One region of the Pseudomonas sp. DSP3-2-3 genome, then DNA from elsewhere that is predicted to be linked to it. Evidence: predicted binding sites of a transcription regulator. Region 1 holds the regulator's gene; the other holds the start of a gene.
What was found. Region 1 encodes sigma-54, which starts transcription at its own class of promoters, with help from an activator protein. Its sites were predicted from a motif close to ANTGGCATNNANNTTGCTNT; they were not measured.
Positions count from the first base shown of each region.

Region 1 (7,965 bases):
CCGCCTTGAATCCGATCATCGGCTACCAGAAGGCCGCCGAGATCGCCAAGACCGCCTACCAGCAAGGGCGGCCGATTATTAATGTCGCCCTTGAACACACCGACTTGCAGCGTAGCCAGCTGGAAACGCTGCTCGATCCGGAAAAACTGACCGCTGGCGGGATCTGACGCTTGCCAGCCACTGCTTGAGGAGTCGCGCCATGGAGCACTGGAAACGCACTATCGAACGTGCCAATCGCTGTTTCAATCTCGGTGAGCTGGTTGACGCCCGTGAGTTGTATCTACAGGCGCTGGCGCTGGCCCAAGTGTTGTTCGACCGCTGGCCGAACCCTGACGAAGCCGTGGCGGCGTGCGTCATTTCCCATCACAACCTGGCCGACCTGCATCTGAGCCTGAAGCAGCCGGAGGAGAGCGCGGAATACCTCTGCGCCATCCACCAGCGTTTGCTACACGTCATGCAGGACGCGCATTTCACGCCCGCGCTACGCAAAGCGGCGCTACGGCACAGCAGCAAAACCTACGCCGAATTGCTGACGTTCATCAGTGAACACGGCGAATACCCCCGGACCCATCGGCTGCTGAGCAGCGGCGGCGAGCACGCGCGGGTGTCATTGCAGCGCAACGCCGCCACCACTTTCGGCCATTCCCACGGAGTACATTGATATGCCGTTTACCTTGCCTGCCTTGCCTTACGCCTACGACGCCCTGGAACCGCACATCGATGCGCAGACCATGGAAATCCACTACACCAAGCATCACCAGACCTACATCAACAACCTCAACGCTGCCGTCGAAGGCACTGAATGGGCTGAGTGGCCTATCGAGAAGCTGGTGGCCGCGGTGCAGCAGTTGCCGGAAAAACTGCGCCCGGCGGTCATCAATCAGGGCGGCGGGCACGCCAACCATTCGCTGTTCTGGGCGGTCATGACGCCAAAAGGTGGTGGTTTGCCTGAGGGCGAAGTGGCCAAGGCCATAGATGAACAACTGGGCGGTTTCGAGCAGTTCAAGGATGCGTTTACCAAAGCGGCGTTGACCCGCTTCGGCAGCGGCTGGGCCTGGCTGAGTATCACCCCGGAAAACAAGCTGGTGGTCGAAAGCAGCGGCAATCAGGACAGCCCGTTGATGAACGGCAATACGCCAATCCTGGGCCTGGATGTATGGGAGCACGCTTACTACCTGCGCTATCAGAACCGCCGTCCGGAATACATCAACGCGTTTTATAACGTCATCCACTGGGCCGAAGTCTCCCGGCGTTACCAGGCCGCTCTGGCCTGATTTTCCACCACCGATCCAAGGCAGTTTATGCGCACGGAAATAGTCACGATCAGCAGCGGGCGTTTGTTTCGCCTGGCATTGGGTTCGATTCTGCTGCTGGCCGGCACTGCGCTGTTGGTCTCGCAAGGTCTGAGCTGGCTCAGCCTGGAGCCGCGCTTGATGCGCGCGCTGGAAGGCGGCGCGATATGCGCCTTGGGGACCGCGTTGGGCGCAGTGCCGGTGCTGGTTATTCGCAATATGCCAGTGGCAGTTTCCGATGGTCTGCTGGGCTTCGGCGCCGGAGTGATGCTGGCCGCGACGGCGTTTTCGCTGATCGTGCCGGGCCTTAGCGCCGCTGAAGGCCTTGGATTTTCGCCTTGGGGCGCTGGCGGACTGGTCAGTCTGGGGATTTTTCTCGGTGCGATTGGCTTGTTCGTGGTCGACCACAGTGTCTCCAAAGGCTCGCCGCTCAGTGGCTCCTCCGAGTTGCCGGTCATTGCGCCACGCATCTGGCTATTCGTCATCGCGATTATTGCCCACAACATTCCGGAAGGCATGGCCATTGGTGTTTCTGCGGGGGGCGGTCTGCCCGATGCCGACAGCCTGGCCATGGGGATCGCCCTTCAGGACGTGCCGGAAGGGCTGGTCATCGCATTGGTATTGGCGGGCGCAGGGATGTCGCGTTTCAAGGCGTTCCTCATCGGTGCCGCATCCGGTCTGGTGGAGCCGGTGTTCGCCTTGCTGTGTGCCTGGCTGGTCGCCATCGCCGAGCTGTTGCTTCCGCTGGGCCTGGCCTTTGCGGCAGGTGCGATGCTGCTGGTGGTGACCCAGGAAATCATCCCGGAATCCCGTCGTAACGGGCATGACAAGATTGCCAGCCTTGGGCTGATTTCCGGTTTTTGCCTGATGATGGTGATGGATACCGCGCTGGTCTGAGCGCGCGTTCGACGAATGCTTGCGGGGATTCGTCCACCGGCATCGGGAAAAACCCCTTATAATCCATGGTTTTTATCCTTTGACGCGAGAATCACCGTGAGCTTACCTGCCTGCCCGAAATGCAATTCCGAATACACCTACGAAGACGGCGCGATGCTGATCTGCCCGGAATGCGCGCACGAATGGTCCGCCGAAGGAACTGCCGAAGCTGCCGACGACGTCAAGGTGATCAAGGACTCAGTAGGTAACACGCTGCAAGACGGCGACACCGTTACCGTCATCAAGGACCTGAAAGTCAAAGGCTCCTCGCTGGTGGTCAAGGTCGGCACCAAGGTCAAGAACATCCGCCTGGTCGACGGCGATCACGACATCGACTGCAAGATCGACGGCATCGGCGCGATGAAGCTGAAGTCGGAGTTTGTGAAGAAGGGTTGATTCCTGAATCAAGTCTGACCGGTGCGCTGCATCCCGAATTCGGAACCTGAATAAGGTTTCGGATTTTTTCCCGGACGGACGGACAGATAAAAATCGAAAATTTTGCGAGTTGAGCTGAGTGCGCTGAGGCGCTAATCACTCACCCTCATCAAACTTGTTGTCAATCAGCTCGACGAGGCCATCCAGCGCAGCGTCTTCTTCCTCGCCTTCGGTCGACAGGTAGATTTCGGTGCCTTTGCCGGCGGCGAGCATCATGACGGCCATGATGCTTTTACCATCGACCATGCTTTCAGGCGAACGGCCGACTCTGATCTGGCAAGGGAATCTTCCGGCTACGCCGACGAATTTGGCGGCGGCGCGGGCGTGCAGGCCGAGCTTGTTGATGATTGTTATTTGACGAGCGGGCATCGCAGTGGAAGTCCTTTCAGCTTAGGTCGCGGTGACGGACCTGAACGTTCTTGAGAGATTGATGCAGGACCTGGCCGAGGCGCTCGGTCAGGTAAACAGAGCGGTGGTGCCCGCCGGTGCAGCCAATGGCAATGGTGACATAGGAGCGATTGCTGGCAGCGAAGCGGGGTAGCCATTTGTTGAGGTAGGTGAAAATGTCCTGGAACATTTCCTCGACGTCGGGCTGCGCAGCAAGGTAGTCGATAACCGGCTGGTCGAGGCCCGATTGTTCGCGCAGTTCCGGCTTCCAGTAGGGGTTGGGCAGGCAGCGGACATCGAAAACCAGATCAGCATCCACCGGCATGCCACGCTTGAAGCCAAACGACTCAATCAAGAATGCAGTGCCCGGTTCCGGCTTGTTCAGCAGGCGCAGTTTCAGCGTGTCGCGCAACTGATAGAGGTTCAGGTGCGTGGTGTTGATCTTCAGGTCGGCCAGATCGATGATCGGGCCCAATAACGTGGTTTCGTCGCGGATCGCCTCCGCAAGCGAGCGATTTGCGGTGCTCAGCGGATGGCGGCGGCGGGTTTCCGAGAAGCGCTTGAACAGGGTTGCTTCGTCGGCATCGAGGTAAAGCACATCGCACTGAATGTTGCGCGAGCGTACTTCCTCAAGCATCTGCGGGAAGCGGGTCAGGTGGCTTGGCAGATTGCGCGCGTCGATGGAAACCGCAAGCAGTGGCTCGGCCAGTTCCGTGTTGATCAGCGCGCGTTCGGCAAGCTCAGGCAGCAGGCCGGCGGGGAGGTTGTCAACGCAATAGAAGCCGCTGTCCTCCAGTACATCCAGGGCCGTGCTCTTGCCGGAGCCTGAACGGCCACTGACGATAATCATGCGCATGGTTAATGCCCGTTCTGCTCGTCCAGTACCACCTGATAAAGCGCTTCATTGCTTTCAGCGCTGCGCAGACGGTCACGCACTTCTTTGCGATCAAGCATGCTGGCGATTTGGCGCAGGAGCTCCAGGTGTGCATCGGTGGCAGCTTCCGGAACCAGCAGGACAAACAGCAGGTCCACAGGCGCGCCATCAATGGCATCGAAATCAACCGGTGAGTTCAGGTGCAGCAACGCACTGATGGGCGAGTGACAACCCTTCAGGCGACAATGCGGGATGGCGATGCCGTTACCAAAGCCGGTAGACCCGAGTTTTTCGCGGGCAACAAGGCTTTCGAACAGGGTTTGCGAGTCCAGATCAGGCACTTCTCTGCCGATCAGATTGGCAATCTGTTCAAGTACGCGTTTCTTACTGCCGCCCGGCACGTTCACGAGTGAACGGCCGGGGGTCAGGATGTTTTCGAGTCGGATCATGTGTGGGGGTATCAGCGAGCCGTCGCACCCTGGAGGTGGCCGATCTGCTTTTCCTTATGCTTGAGCAATTGTCTGTCTAGCTTGTCGGTCAGAAGGTCAATCGCCGCGTACATGTCGTCATGTTCCGCATTGGCGACTACCTTCGCGCCGGGGATGTGCAGGGTGGCTTCGATTTTCTGTTTCAGCTTCTCGACCTCCATGATGACCTGCACATTGGTTATCTTGTCGAAGTGGCGCTCCAGTCGTCCGAGTTTTTCGGTGATGTAGTCGCGTAGGGCGTCGGTCACATCCAGTTGATGTCCACTGATGTTGACTTGCATACCGCTTTCTCCTTATTGCCAGTGCATAAAGAGGCAGGCTTTTGCCTACCACTGGAACGCTTTGGCCTGCAGCTGGGGCTTGGGTAAAAACGACTGCGGAGTGTGCGCGCCACGTCTTTACCCTTGCCGGGTCACATCAGTCGCTTGCGTTCGCTAGATGGCGCAATGCCCAGTGATTCGCGGTATTTAGCAACTGTGCGACGAGCTACCTGAATGCCTTGTGCCTCCAGTAAACCAGCGATCTTGCTGTCACTCAACGGCTTTTTCTGATTTTCCGCGGCAACCAGTTTTTTGATGATCGCGCGAATCGCTGTGGACGAACACTCACCGCCCTCGGACGTGCTTACGTGGCTCGAAAAGAAATATTTCAGTTCGTAGATGCCACGTGGCGTATGCATGAATTTTTGCGTGGTCACGCGGGAAATCGTCGATTCGTGCATGCCGACCGCTTCAGCGATGTCATGAAGGACGAGCGGCTTCATCGCCTCGTCGCCGTATTCCAGGAAGCCGCGCTGATGCTCGACGATCTGGGTCGCGACCTTCATGAGCGTTTCATTGCGGCTCTGCAGGCTCTTGATGAACCAGCGGGCTTCCTGCAACTGATTGCGCATGAAGGTGTTGTCGGCGCTGGTGTCGGCACGCCGCACGAATCCGGCGTATTGCGGGTTCACGCGCAGGCGAGGGACCGACTCCTGATTGAGCTCGACCAGCCAGCGCTCGTTATCCTTGCGCACAATGACGTCCGGGACGACATATTCGGCTTCGGCGGATTCGATTTGCGAGCCCGGCCGTGGATTGAGGCTCTGGACCAGTTCGATGATCTGGCGCAGTTCGTCTTCCTTGAGCTTCATGCGGCGCATCAGCTGGCCGTAATCGCGGCTGCCCAACAAGTCAATGAAGTCGCTGACCAGGCGCTGGGCTTCGGCGAGCCAGCGGGTCTTGGCAGGCAGTTGGCGCAGTTGCAGCATCAGGCACTCACTGAGATTGCGCGCGCCGATACCGGCGGGTTCAAACTGCTGGATGCGGTGCAGAACGGCTTCGATCTCGTCGAGCTCAATGTCCAGCTCAGGATCGAAGGCGTCGAGAATTTCTTCGAGTGTTTCGTCCAGATAACCCTGGTTGTTGATGCAGTCGATCAGCGTCACGGCTATCAGACGATCGGTGTCCGACATCGGCGCCAGATTCAGCTGCCAGAGCAAATGGCTCTGCAGGCTTTCACCGACGGATGTGCGGGTGGTGAAGTCCCATTCATCGTCGTCATTGCTGGGCAGACTACTGGCGCTGGTCTGATAGACGTCTTCCCAGGCGGTGTCCACCGGCAATTCATTGGGAATGCGCTCGTTCCATTCGCCTTCTTCCAGGTTGTCGACCGTCGGGGCGGATTCCTGATAAGTCGGCTCCTGAACATCAGGATTGGGCTTTTGCTCGATATTGTCAGCCAGTGGATCGGCGTTGTCGAAATCGTCGCCTTCTTCCTGGCGTTCCAGCATAGGGTTGGATTCCAGCGCCTCTTGAATCTCCTGTTGGAGATCCAGAGTCGAAAGCTGGAGTAAGCGGATGGCCTGTTGCAGCTGCGGCGTCATCGTCAGCTGCTGGCCCATTCTCAGGACTAGCGATGGTTTCATGGCTGGGGCTAACACCTTATTCGCCGGCGCACATGCGCCATCCACTATCAGGGCGCCGGGGCGCCTACATAAGCAAATTATATGCCTGAAACCGAAGTGTTTGCCTAGAGTGTGATGGCAATTAATGCTGCATCATTGAAACACTCGGGCATTGCCCGCTTGGGGAAGCGAGACACCGCAGCAATTACAGGCGGAACTCGTGACCGAGGTAAACCTCTTTCACCAGCTGGTTAGCCAGAATGGTTTCCGAATCGCCTTCGGCGATCAGTTGCCCATCGTTGACGATGTAAGCGGTTTCGCAGATATCCAGGGTTTCGCGGACGTTGTGATCGGTGATCAGAACGCCGATACCCTTGGCTTTCAGGTGATGAATGATCTGCTTGATATCACCTACCGAAATCGGGTCCACGCCGGCGAAAGGTTCGTCGAGCAGGATGAATTTCGGCGAGGTGGCCAGGGCGCGGGCGATTTCCACCCGGCGACGTTCACCACCGGACAGGCTCATGCCCAGGTTGTCGCGGATATGGCTGATGTGGAATTCCTGCAGCAGGCTTTCCAGTTCCTTGCGGCGCGCGGCGCTGTCCAGCTCCTTGCGGGTCTCAAGGATCGCCATGATGTTGTCGGCTACCGAAAGCTTGCGGAAGATCGAGGCTTCCTGGGGAAGATAACCGATGCCTGCGCGCGCACGGCCGTGCATCGGCTGGTGGCTGACGTCCAGGTCATCGATCAGGACGCGGCCCTGATCGGCCTGAACCAGGCCGACGATCATGTAGAAGCAGGTTGTCTTGCCGGCACCGTTAGGCCCAAGCAGGCCAACGATTTGCCCACTGTCGATAGACAGGCTCACATCGCGTACGACCTGACGGCCCTTGTAGCTTTTAGCCAAATGCTGGGCTTTCAGCGTCGCCATTTACTGGGCCTTCTGCTGGTCGGTTTTCTTTTTCGGCTGGATCACCATGTCGATACGCGGACGCGGTGCGGTGACCTTGTTGCCATTGGCACGGCCGGCGCTAACGATCTGCTTCACGGTGTCGTAAACGATTTTCTCGCCTTCGGACGTGTTGCCGTCATTGATGACCTTGGCCTTGTCGATCAATACGATGCGATCCTGCGCCGCGTAGTATTGAATGGTAATGGCGTAGGCCTGAACGATAGGCTTGTCCACCGAGGGCTTCTGCTCGTAATAAGCCAGGTTGCCAACGGAGGTGAACACGTCGACTTCGCCCTGAGCGTTACGGGTGATGGTCACGGTGTTGCCGGTGATCTTCATCGAGCCTTGCGTGATGATGACGTTGCCTTTGTAGGTGGCCACGCCTTTTTTATCATCAAGCTGCGCATCGTCAGACTGAATGTGGATCGGTTGATCGCGGTCAGTCGGCAGGGACCAGGCGCTCGCGCTTCCCAGTGCTGCGCCCAGGCCGAGCAATAAAGGAAGGGTTTTAACGAGCCTCATACTGTCCTCTTACGTTGGACAGCAGGTCCATCCTGCCGTCGTTCAAATACGCTTTCATTCCCTTGGCCGTGGTCACACCGCCCGCGCCGTCGATTCTAACGGCTTGCTCGGTCTGCGCATATTGCTTCTGTGGGAATACGGTCATTCGACTACTGGTGATAATGGTCGTACGGTTTTTATCATCGGTTCGTGCT
Region 1 covers NZ_JAFCXH010000008.1:177,204-185,168, reverse strand. Annotated here, with positions in the region: gene ACP7E4_RS12190 (class II fumarate hydratase) at 1-167, shown strand, start outside; gene ACP7E4_RS12185 (hypothetical protein) at 200-661, shown strand; gene ACP7E4_RS12180 (superoxide dismutase) at 663-1,274, shown strand; gene ACP7E4_RS12175 (ZIP family metal transporter) at 1,302-2,189, shown strand; gene ACP7E4_RS12170 (zinc ribbon domain-containing protein YjdM) at 2,286-2,624, shown strand; gene ACP7E4_RS12165 (HPr family phosphocarrier protein) at 2,760-3,032, opposite strand; gene rapZ (RNase adapter RapZ) at 3,049-3,906, opposite strand; gene ptsN (PTS IIA-like nitrogen regulatory protein PtsN) at 3,909-4,373, opposite strand; gene hpf (ribosome hibernation-promoting factor, HPF/YfiA family) at 4,385-4,693, opposite strand; gene ACP7E4_RS12145 (RNA polymerase factor sigma-54) at 4,825-6,318, opposite strand; gene lptB (LPS export ABC transporter ATP-binding protein) at 6,503-7,228, opposite strand; gene lptA (lipopolysaccharide transport periplasmic protein LptA) at 7,229-7,771, opposite strand; gene lptC (LPS export ABC transporter periplasmic protein LptC) at 7,758-7,965, opposite strand, start outside.

Region 2 (7,965 bases), on a different contig from region 1:
CGTTGATTGCCGCAACCACGGGTTTGCCCAGCGTTTCCAGGCTGCGCAATTGCGCCTTCAATTCGGTGACCATCGCCTGGAACCACTGCGCGCGGTCCTTGCCGACCAGGATCAATTCATTCAAGTCACCACCGGCAAAGAAGGTCGGCTTGGCCGAGGTGATAATCACGCCGGCAATCGACGTGTGTTCGTCCTGCAAACGGGCAACGGTGGCAGCCATGGCATCGCGATAGACCGCGTTCATGGTATTGGCACTTTGTCCCGGCATGTCGATGGTCAGGATAACAATCTGGTCCTGGCCTTTTTCATAGCGAATGGCATCGGTCATAACAGGTGATCTCAACGAATCCACAAGAAGGAAAGCATCAACGGCTCAGTAACACTCGATGATGGTCGCAATGCCCATGCCGCCACCGACACACAACGTCGCCAGGCCATAGCGCAGCTGCCGCGCCTCCAGCTCGTCGAGCAAGGTGCCAAGTATCATGCAGCCGGTCGCGCCGAGCGGATGCCCCATGGCAATGGAGCCGCCGTTGACATTGACCTTGTCGGGGTCAACGGCCATGTCCTTGATGAACTTGAGCACCACCGAAGCGAAGGCTTCATTGACTTCGAACAGGTCGATGTCATCGACCTTCAGACCGGCCTTGGCCAGTGCCTTGCGCGTTGCCGGGGCTGGCCCGGTGAGCATGATCGTCGGATCGGTGCTGGTGACCGCCGTCGCCACGATCCGCCCTCGCGGCTGCAGCCCCAACGTCTTGCCCTTGGCCGCCGACCCGATAAGCATGGCGGCCGCGCCGTCGACGATGCCGGAACTGTTGCCAGGGGTGTGCACGTGGTTGATGCGTTCTACATGGCTGTAGACCCGCAGAGCGGTGGCATCGAAGCCCATCCGGCCGATCATTTCAAAGCTGGGCTTGAGATTGCCCAGACCTTCCAGCGTCGAGTCGGCGCGAATGAATTCATCGTGATCCAGCAACAAGGTGCCGTTCTGGTCCCGCACCGGCACCAACGACCTGGCGAACGCCCCCGCCTGCCGTGCTCGGGCGGCTTTCTGCTGGGAATGCAGCGCGTAGGCGTCCACATCCTGGCGGGTGAAACCTTCCAGCGTGGCGATCAGGTCCGCGCCAATGCCCTGAGGCGTGAAGTGACACTGCAGGTTGGTCTGCGGGTCCAGCACCCAGGCACCGCCGTCGCTGCCCATGGGCACCCGCGACATGGATTCCACGCCGCCGACCACGACCAGCTCCTCAAAGCCGGAACGAATCTTCATCGCGCCAAGATTCACCGCTTCCAGACCCGACGCGCAAAATCGATTGATCTGCATCCCGGCCACGCTCACATCCCAGTCAGCGACCAGCGCAGCGGTCTTGGCAATATCCGCACCCTGCTCTCCCACGGGCGTGACGCAGCCGAGCACGATGTCATCCACCTGAGCGGTATCCAGATGATTACGCAGTTGCAACGCCTGCAGCAGCCCGGCGATCAGGTTCACGGGCTTGACACTGTATAGCGCTCCATCAGGTTTGCCCTTGCCGCGCGGGGTGCGTACCGCATCGTAAATCAGCGCTTCAGTCATGGTGTCCTCGGAGCCTTTATTATTGTTGGAATAAATACTGTGCTGACACCTTAGCTTCACTCCAGCGGTATTCAATGATCCAAACCACTGAACCGTTTTGCGCAGATGTAGGAAGAATCCGAGCCAGACGAACGGTAGCGCTGCAAACGAAGCGTCTCAATAAGTCTGAAGGTGTCTAGCCGGGTAGCGTCCGCTGGATTTACGAAGTGTATAGACGTTTTCAAGATGATATTTATAGATGGTTATACGTAATAGTTCTAAATGTCGCAGCACCTGGACTCTAAGGTTAAGTCTGTAGCAATGGGCGCCAGAACAATCAAGACCAGCGCCTCGGTTGACGGCAAGCTTGCCGCACCAGTTGCTCAACACAATCACCTTTGCCAGCTGCCCGAACATTCACTAACGAATTCGGTGAGCTTTTGTAGCTCTGGAATAACAAAAAAGGCAGACAGCCATGTTCAAGCATTCAAAATTCCGTCAGGCCGGACTTATCGTCTTCGCCACTACACTGCTATTGATCCTGCCGAATATGACCCGTCTATTCGGTTGATGGTCGCGCATCGCATCGGACGCCCAGCCTGTTAGTGCGTTTTCGAACCGAGCATAACAGTGCCTACCTCTCTATTCGAATGAATGGAGGTTGGTGTTTGCGCAAAGGATTGATGGTGGCGTTGCTGGTGATGAGTGCGGCTTTTGTGGGAGTGAAATAACCCTGGAACATCGGCCGACTTCAAACCTCGTCTCAACGATGGTCAATGACCATCGTTGAAGTAGGTGGCTTTACTGGTGCTGCGCCTGCATCATGATTTTCGGCGCGTCGACCATCGGCGACACCAGGACTTTGGCGTGCATCTGCTCGCTGCCGCCACCCCGGCGCATGCCGCGCACCGGGCATGCATCCAGGTAATCCAGTCCCACCGCCAGTTTCAGGTGGCGTTCCGGGATGGCCAGTTCATTGGTCACGTCAAAACTGTACCAGGCGTCATCGATCCACGCCTCGGCCCAGGCATGGCTGGCCAGGTGCTCGCTGTCTTCGCTGTACAGATAACCCGATGCATAACGCGCCGGAATCCCCAGGCTGCGCGCGCAGGCCAGAAAGGCGTGCGTGTGATCCTGACAGACACCGGTGCGGCCGGCGAACGACTGGACGGCGCTGGTATCGACCTCGGTTGAACCCGGCGTGTAAGTAATGTGCTGGTTCAGCGCGTGCATCAAATCAATCAAGCCATTGCGGTCCCTGCGCTTGCGGCATTGCTTGGCAGCGAAGGCGCGAATGGCTTCATCGGGTTCGGTCAGGCGCGTGAAGCGCAAAAACGGCAGCGGCGACTGGCTTTCATGCTCGGCTTCGCGCTTCTCGTCGATTTCCACCTGGCCACGGGCCCCGATGATGATCGCTTCATGGGGCTCGTCCATGGTCAGCACGTGCAGGATATTGCCGAACGGATCAACTTGCGCACGCACCGGCCGTGGCAGAGTGAGCTGCCAGCTAAGGACCTGTTGGCGCTCGCTGTCGTGTGGCGTCAGACGCAAATACTGAATACTGGCGCGGACCTGATCCTCGTAGTGATAGGTGGTCTCGTGGCTAACTGAGAGTCTCATGCAGCCTCCAGATAAGAAGTGTGGATGGCGTTACCCAATTGGGCTACCAAAGGAATGAATTCGTTCAACCACTCGTGCAGGCCTTCTTCCAGGATTTCGTCGATCCCGGTATAGCGCAGGCGTGCGTCTAGTTCCGCCGCCAGACGCTGGGCGGGACGCCCGTTGGCCCCCGGCAGGCTGGCAAGGATCAGGTCGAGCTCTTCCAGACAGGCGCTCAGCGAACGCGGGATGTCCGGGCGCAGCAACAGCAATTCGGCGACTTGCCGCGCGCCGGGTGCATCGCGGTACAGCTCGGTGTAAGCCTCGAACGACGACAGCGCACGCAATAACGCGCTCCACTGGTAATAACCATGAGCAGAGCTGTCGGACACCTGATGGGTATCGCGGCCACGCAGTTCGAGCATTTCGTAGCGCGCATCCAGCAGGCGCAAGGTGTTGTCGGCGCGTTCGATGAAGGTGCCCAGACGAATGAAGCGAAACGCATCGTGACGCATGATGGTGCCGTAAGTGGCGCCGCGAAACAGGTGCGAGCGTTCCTTGACCCACTCGCAGAAACGGCTCATGCCATAGCGGCTCAGGCCTTGTTCAGCGATACCGCGAATTTCCAGCCAGGTGGCGTTGATGTTTTCCCACATGTCGGCGGTAATTCGCCCACGAACCGCATGGGCGCTGGCCCGCGCGGCGCCCAGACAGCTGTAGATGCTGGCCGGATTGCTCGCATCCAGAGCAAAAAAATGCAGCAGGCGTTCGGCATGCAATTCGCCATGGCGCTCAAGATAATGGTCCAGCGTGCCGGTAATCAGCAGGGGCATGGCCAGTTCATCCAGCCCGTCTCCACGCCCGTCCTGAGGCATCAATGACAATGAGTAGCTGACGTCGAGCATCCGCGCGAGATTCTCCGCTCGCTCCAGGTAACGCGACATCCAATATAAATCCGAGGCAGTTCTACTTAGCATTGGCAGGCATCCTTAATCCTCAACCACCCAGGTGTCTTTGGTTCCGCCACCTTGCGACGAGTTCACCACGAGCGAGCCTTCACGCAGCGCGACGCGGGTCAGCCCGCCCGGGACAACGCGGGTTTCGCGGCCGGACAGGACAAATGGGCGCAGGTCGATGTGTCGCGGGGCAATCCCGTTCTCGACAAACGTCGGGCAGGTCGACAGGCACAGCGTGGGCTGGGCGATGTAAGCGTGGGGCTTGGCTTTGATTCTGGCCCGGAACGATTCGATTTCCGCAGCGGTCGATGCAGGTCCGACCAACATGCCATAGCCACCGGAACCCTGGGTTTCCTTGACCACCAGATCGCCAAGATTGGCCAGCACGTGGGACAGCTCTTCAGGTTTTCGGCACTGGAAAGTCGGCACGTTCTTGAGGATTGGCTCTTCATCCAGATAGAAACGAATCATGTCGGTCACATACGGATAGACCGACTTGTCATCCGCCACACCGGTGCCGATGGCGTTGGCCAGCACGACATTGCCCGAGCGATAGGCCGACAGCAGGCCTGGCACGCCGAGCATCGAATCCGGATTGAACGCCAGCGGATCAAGGAACGCGTCGTCCAGGCGACGGTAGATCACGTCGACAGCCTTGGGACCATCGGTGGTGCGCATGAACACACGATCATCGCGCACGAACAGGTCAGCACCTTCGACCAGCTCCACACCCATCTCCCGCGCCAGAAAGGCGTGTTCGAAAAAGGCGCTGTTGAAGCGGCCGGGGGTCAACACCACGACACTTGGATTATCGATGGGGCTGGAGCTTTTCAGGGTATCGAGCAGCAGGTTTGGATAATGATCGATGGGCGCAATGCGCTGCGCGGCGAACAGTTCCGGGAACAGACGCATCATCATCTTGCGGTCTTCGAGCATATAGCTCACCCCGCTCGGGGTCCGCAAATTGTCTTCCAGCACGTAATACGTGCCGTCGCCGTCACGCACCAGATCGACACCGGAGATATGCGAATAAAGATCGCGGTGCAGATTCAGCCCTTGCATCGCAATCTGATATTGCTCGTTGGCCAATACCTGCTCGGCGGGAATAATCCCGGCCTTGATGATGCGCTGCTCGTGGTAAAGGTCAGCGAGAAACATGTTCAACGCTTTAACGCGCTGAATGCAGCCCCGTTCAACCACCCGCCATTCGCTGGCAGGGATGCTGCGCGGAATCGTATCAAAAGGGATCAGGCGCTCTGTGCCCTGCTCGTCACCGTACAGCGTGAACGTAATCCCGGCGCGATGAAACAATAGATCGGCTTCACGCCGACGCTGAGCCAGTAACTCAGGCGGCGTTTCACCCAACCAGCGGGCAAATTCCCGGTAATGCGGGCGGACCAGGCCACCAGCATCGTACATCTCATCATAAAAGGTGCGGATCATGCCGTACTCCTTGTCACCACGGACACCAAGGGCCTTCGCAAGGCCCGTGCCATCGGCATAAACGCTTAAATATCAACTGGTTAAATAACGACTTAAGGATGACCGCACCATTCCTGTGCAATATCCTTCCTAACCAATTCTCCTACGCCTCATTCGGAAGCGTCCTTCAACTGCGAAAGCTATCACCAGCATAGCCAGAGTTGATTTCACGAGTCGATATTGTTTCCCGATAATCCCCTGCATCCGGGCAATCACTCATTTGGATGCCCTGTTTCAAGTCGTTGTCGAAAAACACCGCAGCGTCTGCAACAACCGAATTTTCCGAACTTCCCTTTGAGCCACTCTCTTGAGTGGCTTTTTTTTGCCTGCCCTATGGTCAGCGGCGCGGCGCATATTGGTTAACAGTCTTAGAGTCCTCAAACCAAAACCGGCCGATTCCGAGGGATGCCTCCGAATCGACCGGTCGTTCAACGCATCAATGACATCTCATGCGCTGGGAGCCTCTGATCTCCTGTGTGACGCCCCAACCCTCGACTTCACCGTCGAGCGCTTCGATTGCCGTCTGAAAGTCTTGCTCGAAATCACCGATACCGTCGTAAGTCGCATACATGACTTTGCTCAACTGCAAATGCCACGCGCCGTCATCTCTGACGTTGATCTGGGTATTCAGGGATTCGCCACGAAATCGTCCCGCAGCCTGCCGTGCCCGCTCCTCATCCGGGAAAATGGCATAAAACTCGATGGGGTGAATGCGCGCGAAGTCAAAACCGCCCTCTTTCATGCGGCGCAGTACGTTACTGCTGATGTCCTCTTGATAGGCTGTGCTCATGAAACGTCCTCCTATGCAACGATAGATAGAGTTTCAACGCTCCCGGAACGACGCTCCGATCGGAGGCCGTCACACGGCAGATACTCTGCCGGGCGGGAATCAAGCATGTAGCTGACAAGGCCACGCCTGCTGGGCAGGCGAGGCATCGACATGACGAGGCTGGAGAAACGCTTCACCGGCCTCAATTGCAGAGTAACCCCATCGTTGGCGTTATGCCAATTCAGGGCGAGGGATTTTTTCAGGTGGTCAGGATGCTTCGGTGATGGAGATGATCTCCACAGCATTCTGGTCTTTCAACGATTTCACGGTGGGCTCGGCCGTGCGACCTTCCAGGTCATTCAGGTCAAGCTCATCGGCTACAGGGAACAAAATCGGCCGCAGCCGACGAGCTACCTCTTCCTCGGTGGGACGCTGCTCGGCATCAAGATCCAGGCTTTGTTGCACACCATCTTTATCCAGATACGAAATGGTCCACTGTTTCATCGATGTCTCCTCAGCAGCCGAAAACGCGGCTTACGTGATCTTGACCTTTTTGGGCCGAAGTTCGTTCAAATCAGTTCGCGGGAGGCATCGAACAATCATGCGTCGCCCCGCAGATCTGCCCACGCTTATAGCGCAAAAAGCCTCCAGAAGGAGGCTTTTGTTCGGCGCGTGCAGCGATCAGTTCTTGTTCTTGCTCGCTTCTACCCCGGCGGTGTTATCCAGAAGGCTCTTGGTTGCGGTCTGCAGGAAGCTGTCGAGTTTGTTACGCAGTTCCTGGGTATCCGGCGCATCCGGGATCACTTCGGCATGGGGTGTGCGGCCCAAGGTGTACGACAAGACTTTCGGCTCCATTTCCTTGGGTTCGATCAGGATCCTGTCGCCGGTCACCAGCGCGACGGTCTGCTCGCTGCCCGAAGGCTTGATCACGCCAAAACCCTTGTCGCCTTCCGGCAGGTTCAGCAAGTCGCGACCCCAGCACTGGTTGCGGCTTTCGCCGCCCAGGCGGCCCATGATGGTCGGCACGATGTCGATCTGGGTGCCGACAATGCTGCTGCGCTGGCCAAATTTCTGTTGCACGCCTGGACCGATCATCAGCATCGGCACGTTGAAGCGGCCCAGGTCCATTTCGGTGATTTGCTGGTTGTTGCCGAAACCGTGGTCGCCGACCACGATGAACAGCGTTTCCTTGTAGTACGGTTCTTTTTTGGCCTTCTCGAAGAACTGCCCGAGCGCCCAGTCGGAGTAACGCATGGCGGTCATGTGTTCGTTCAGAGAGCCCTGGTCCGTCACGCGATCTACCGGCAGGTTGGCTGGCAACGCGTACGGCGTGTGGTTGGACAAGGTCTGCAGCAAGGCATAGAACGGCTTGCCGTTTTCGCCACGGGTCTTCAGTTCCTGAGCGCCGCGATCAAACATGTCCTGGTCGGAAACGCCCCAGGTGGGATCGGAGAACACCGGATTGACGAAGTCGTTGCGACCGATGAAATTGGTCATGCCCTGGTTGCTGAAGAAGCCGGACTGGTTGTCCCAGGCGAAGTCGCCGTTGTAGACGTACACGTCATCGTAACCACGGGCGCTGAGCAATTGCGGCAGGCCGG
Region 2 covers NZ_JAFCXH010000006.1:50,979-58,943, forward strand. Annotated here, with positions in the region: gene ACP7E4_RS09115 (3-hydroxyacyl-CoA dehydrogenase NAD-binding domain-containing protein) at 1-328, opposite strand, end outside; gene ACP7E4_RS09120 (acetyl-CoA C-acetyltransferase) at 374-1,579, opposite strand; gene ACP7E4_RS09125 (transglutaminase family protein) at 2,360-3,178, opposite strand; gene ACP7E4_RS09130 (alpha-E domain-containing protein) at 3,175-4,134, opposite strand; gene ACP7E4_RS09135 (circularly permuted type 2 ATP-grasp protein) at 4,147-5,556, opposite strand; gene ACP7E4_RS09140 (ribonuclease E inhibitor RraB) at 6,032-6,385, opposite strand; gene ACP7E4_RS09145 (hypothetical protein) at 6,632-6,868, opposite strand; gene ACP7E4_RS09150 (LTA synthase family protein) at 7,046-7,965, opposite strand, start outside.
Region 2: a site for sigma-54 is predicted at 5,591-5,610, ahead of ACP7E4_RS09135 (circularly permuted type 2 ATP-grasp protein). Genes of this name have one in related genera too.